2 regions of the Mesorhizobium sp. P2_C4 genome follow, and region 2 is predicted to be linked to the other one. Evidence: riboswitches for the same ligand, from Rfam matches in the RefSeq annotation. Region 2 holds a riboswitch; the other holds the start of a gene.
What was found. Region 2 has a riboswitch for S-adenosylmethionine ahead of AC1DX6_RS05205 (O-succinylhomoserine sulfhydrylase). Riboswitches for the same ligand answer to the same signal wherever they lie in the genome.

Region 1: it holds a riboswitch for S-adenosylmethionine, as region 2 does, so the genes downstream of both, metX (homoserine O-acetyltransferase MetX) here and AC1DX6_RS05205 (O-succinylhomoserine sulfhydrylase) in region 2, are expected to answer to the same signal.

The regions. Positions count from the first base shown of each region.
Region 1 is NZ_JBFUDT010000007.1:206,804-209,000, forward strand. It holds gene metX (homoserine O-acetyltransferase MetX) at 26-1,195, opposite strand; SAM riboswitch at 1,269-1,346, opposite strand; gene hisC (histidinol-phosphate transaminase) at 1,501-2,197, shown strand, end outside.
Region 2 is NZ_JBFUDT010000001.1:1,093,135-1,095,331, reverse strand. It holds gene AC1DX6_RS05210 (2'-deoxycytidine 5'-triphosphate deaminase) at 1-506, opposite strand, end outside; SAM riboswitch at 585-662, shown strand; gene AC1DX6_RS05205 (O-succinylhomoserine sulfhydrylase) at 720-1,910, shown strand; gene AC1DX6_RS05200 (ceramide glucosyltransferase) at 1,943-2,197, opposite strand, start outside.

The sequences.
Region 1 (2,197 bases), on a different contig from region 2:
CCGAAAAGTCTGCAACTTTTCGGGGTCATGCGCTGAGCCCCCTGGCCCGCGCGGCCGAGCCGATGAAGCCGTTGATGGCGGCGAACAGCTCCGGCTCGTCGAGCAGGAAGGCGTCGTGGCCGCGGTCGGTGTCGATCTCGACGAAGGATACCGATGCGCCGGCCGCGTTCAGCGCGTGCACGATCGAGCGGCTCTCCTCGGTCGGGAACAGCCAGTCGCTGGTGAAGGACACCAGGCAGAAGCGGGTTTTGGTGCCGGCAAAGGCATCGGCCAGCCGCCCGCCATGGTCGGCGGCGAGGTCGAAATAGTCCATGGACCGGGTCATGTAGAGATAGGAATTGGCGTCGAAGCGGTCGACAAAGGTCTGGCCCTGATGGCGCAGATAGCTCTCGATCTGGAAGTCGGCGTCGAAACCGAAGGTCAGCGCCTCGCGGTCCTGCAGATTGCGGCCGAACTTCCTATGAAGTGCCGCTTCCGACAGATAGGTGATGTGGGCGGCCATGCGCGCCACCGCCAGCCCTTTTTCGGGGCGCGCGCCAAAGTCGAGATATTTGCCGCCATGCCAGTCGGGGTCGGCCATCACCGCTTGCCGGCCAACCTCGTGGAAGGCGATGTTCTGCGAGGAATGACGGGCGCCGGTGGCGATCGGCAGCGCCGAGAAGACCCGCTCCGGATAGCTCGATGCCCATTCCAGCACCTGCATGCCGCCCATCGAGCCGCCAAGGACGGAAAACAGCTTTTCGATGCCGAAATGGTCGACCAGCATCAGTTGCGCGCGCACCATGTCGCGGATGGTGATGATCGGCAGGTCGAGCCCGTAGGGCTTGCCTGTGGCGGGATTGGTCGAGGCGGGGCCGGTGGAACCGAGGCAGCCGCCGATGACGTTGGAGCAGATGACGAAAAAGCGGTTGGTGTCGATGATCTTGCCCGGGCCGATCAGCACTTCCCACCAGCCGGGCTTGCCGGTCACCGGGTTGGTGCTGGCGACATGCTGGTCGCCGGTCAGCGCGTGGCAGACCAAGATCGCGTTGGAGCGGGCATCATTGAGTGTGCCGTAGGTCTGGTAGGCGATCTGGAACGGCGACAAAAGCGTGCCGGCGTCGAGCTTGAGCGGCTTGTCGGCGCCGAAACGCAACACCGGGCTCGACGGTGCGTCGGCCTCGTTATTGGTTTTTCCTGCGCGCAGAGCGGCCATCACATCTCTCATACATCGGTCGTCCGGCCGGCCGCGGACAACAAAAAACCGGCATTGCCGTCGCAAAGCCGGTTACAGGATGCAAACGGCCCTTTAGCAAGTTGTTTAACGTGGCTGCAAGCCGACCGGCCAAATCACCACGGAACTGTTGCGTTCTTCTAGAACTCGCGCGGCCCGCCGTCAACGGCCAGCCGTGCGCGCCACTGCCACCTCTCGACATTCCGGGCCACGGCTTGTATTTCCGCTGCGGCTTTCCGGCGGAAGTGTTCTCGCCAGCGGAAGCATTCTCGACGGATTTTGCGAAGATGAACCAGAGACCGGATCAGCTACGGCCAACACCCCGCGCGGGCATAATGGACATCGAAGCCTATGTGCCGGGCAAGAGCACGGCGCCGGCCGGTGTCGCCAAGGTCCACAAGCTGTCGTCGAACGAGAACCCGCTCGGGCCATCGCCGAAGGCGATCGAGGCGGCGCGGGAAATCGCCGGAAAGCTCGACATCTATCCCGACGGCACCGCCAGGCGGCTGCGCGAGGCGATCGCCGAAGTGCATGGCCTCAATCCAGCAAACATCATCTGCTCCAACGGTTCCGACGAGATCCTGGGCCTGCTGGCGCAGACCTATCTGGCACCCGGCGATGAAGCGGTGATCACCGAACACGCCTTCATGGTCTACAAGATCTACATCCAGTCGGCCGGCGCCGTCCCGGTTGTGGTCAAGGAGACCGACGACCGCGCCGACATCGACGCGATCCTGGCGGCGGTGACGCCGCGCACAAAGATCGTTTTCCTCGCCAATCCCAACAACCCGACCGGCACCTATGTGCCGTTCCAGGAGGTGCGCCGCCTGCATGCCGGCCTGCCCAGGCATGTGCTTCTGGTGCTGGACGCGGCTTACGCGGAATATGTCCGCCGCAATGACTACGAAGCCGGCATCGAACTGGTCGGCAGCGCCGAGAACGTTGTGATGACCCGCACCTTCTCCAAGATCGGTCTTGGCGGTG
Region 2 (2,197 bases):
AAAAGCGCATTGCCGGTGCGGAACCGGATCTGCGACAGCCGCGAGCCGGTGCGCACGACGATGGGGAAGGTGCGCGGGCTGACTTCCAGATAGAGCGGGCCGTCATAGCCGGCGGCGATCTTGTCGAACTCGTGGCCGCGATCGGTCATCACCCGGGTGAAGATGTCGAGCCGTCCGGTCGAACTCTTGGGGTTGGCCGATGCGGAAATGTTGGCAGGCAGCGCCAGGCTTTCGAGCAGCGGCACGATGTAGACGCAGCCGGTTTCCAATACGGCGCCTTCGGCGAGGTCGATCTCGTGCAATTTCAGCCGGTCGAGCTTCTCGGCGACCTTGTGGCTCGGCCCGGGCAGAAAGGAAGCGCGCACCCGCCACGCTTTGGCGCCGAGCCTGAGATCGAGGCTGGCCGGCTGGATCTGGTCGGCATCGAGCGCGCGCGGCGACTTCAGCGCACCGGACTGGAACAGCGCCGAGATGTCCTGATCGGGAAGAATGCCTGTCTGCCGCAAGGCTCTGCTCCTTAGCCGCTGGTACAAACCTCTTAATCAAGCCGGGAATTGACGCAAGCGCGGTGCAGGTCTAAAGGGTCGTTATCCCGTGGTGATTTGGCCGGTCGGCTTGCAGCCACGTTAAACAAGTCGCTAAAGGACCGTCGGGCCGCAAGGCCGTATGGACCGGTTGCGACTTTCGCGGCCGGTTTTTTTGTGTCTGGAACAAAAGCGATGAGCACCAAGAAGCGTAACTGGAAGCCTCAGACGGCACTCGTGCATGCCGGGACCCTGCGTTCCCAATTCGGCGAAACGTCGGAGGCGATGTACCTCACCCAGGGCTATGTCTATGAAACGGCGCAGGCAGCCGAAGCCCGCTTCAAGGGCGAAGAGCCGGGCTTCATCTATTCGCGCTACGCCAACCCGACCGTCGACATGTTCGAAAAGCGCATGTGTGCGCTGGAGGGTGCCGAGGACGCGCGCGCCACCGCGTCCGGCATGGCGGCGGTGACGGCCGCCCTTCTGTGCAGCGCCAGGGCCGGCGACCATATCGTGGCGGCGCGTGCGCTGTTCGGTTCCTGCCGCTGGGTGATCGAGACGTTGGCGCCGAAATACGGCATCGAGGCAACGCTGGTCGACGGCACCGACATCGCCAATTGGGAAAAGGCGGTGAGGCCGAACACAAAACTGTTCTTCCTGGAAAGCCCGACCAACCCGACACTGGAAGTGGTCGACATCGCCGCGGTCGCCGCGTTGGCCACTTCGATCGGCGCACGGCTGATCGTCGACAATGTCTTTGCCACCCCCTTGCAGCAAAAACCTTTGCAGCTCGGCGCCCACATTGTCGTCTACTCGGCGACCAAGCATATTGACGGCCAGGGGCGGTGCCTGGGCGGCGTCATCCTGTCGGACAAGAAGTGGATCGACGAGAATTTGCACGACTATTTCCGCCACACCGGCCCCAGCCTGTCGCCGTTCAACGCCTGGACACTGCTGAAGGGCCTGGAGACGCTGCCGCTGCGTGTGCGCCAGCAGACGGAAAGTGCCGGCAAGATCGCAGATTTCCTGGCCGAGCGGCCGGAAATCGCCCGCGTCATCTATCCGGGCCGCGCCGACCACCCGCAGGCTGATATCGTCAAAAAGCAGATGTCGGGCGGCTCGACGCTGATCTGCCTCGACGTCAAGGGCGGCAAGCAGGCGGCGTTCGCCTTGCAAAACGCGCTCGACATCGTGCTGATCTCCAACAATCTCGGTGATGCCAAAAGCCTGATCACCCATCCGGCGACGACGACGCACAAGAACCTGAGCGACGAGGCGCGCGCCGAACTCGGCATCGGGCCGGGCACGCTCCGGCTGTCGGTCGGTCTCGAGGATGCGGACGATCTGCTGGCGGATATCGAACAGGCGTTGAAGTCGGCCAAATAGGCTTCGCCCGATACCAAAAAAGCGCGGGGCGCTCAGGCGCCCGACGGCGTCTCTTCCAGTTCGGCAACGGCCTTGGTGTGGATGGTCATCGCGTTGCCGCGCCAGTCGACGGCGCCACCCAGCCAGCCGCGCACCCAAAGCGCGGGAAGCATCACGTCGCGCGCCATCATCGCCGCGATCATGCGCGGCGACAGGTACCAGCCTTTGGCCCAGGCCAGGGCGCATTCCGGAAGGTAGGCGAGTGAGAGTACAGCGACAGCAGTTGCCGGCAGGCTGAGGCCTGCACC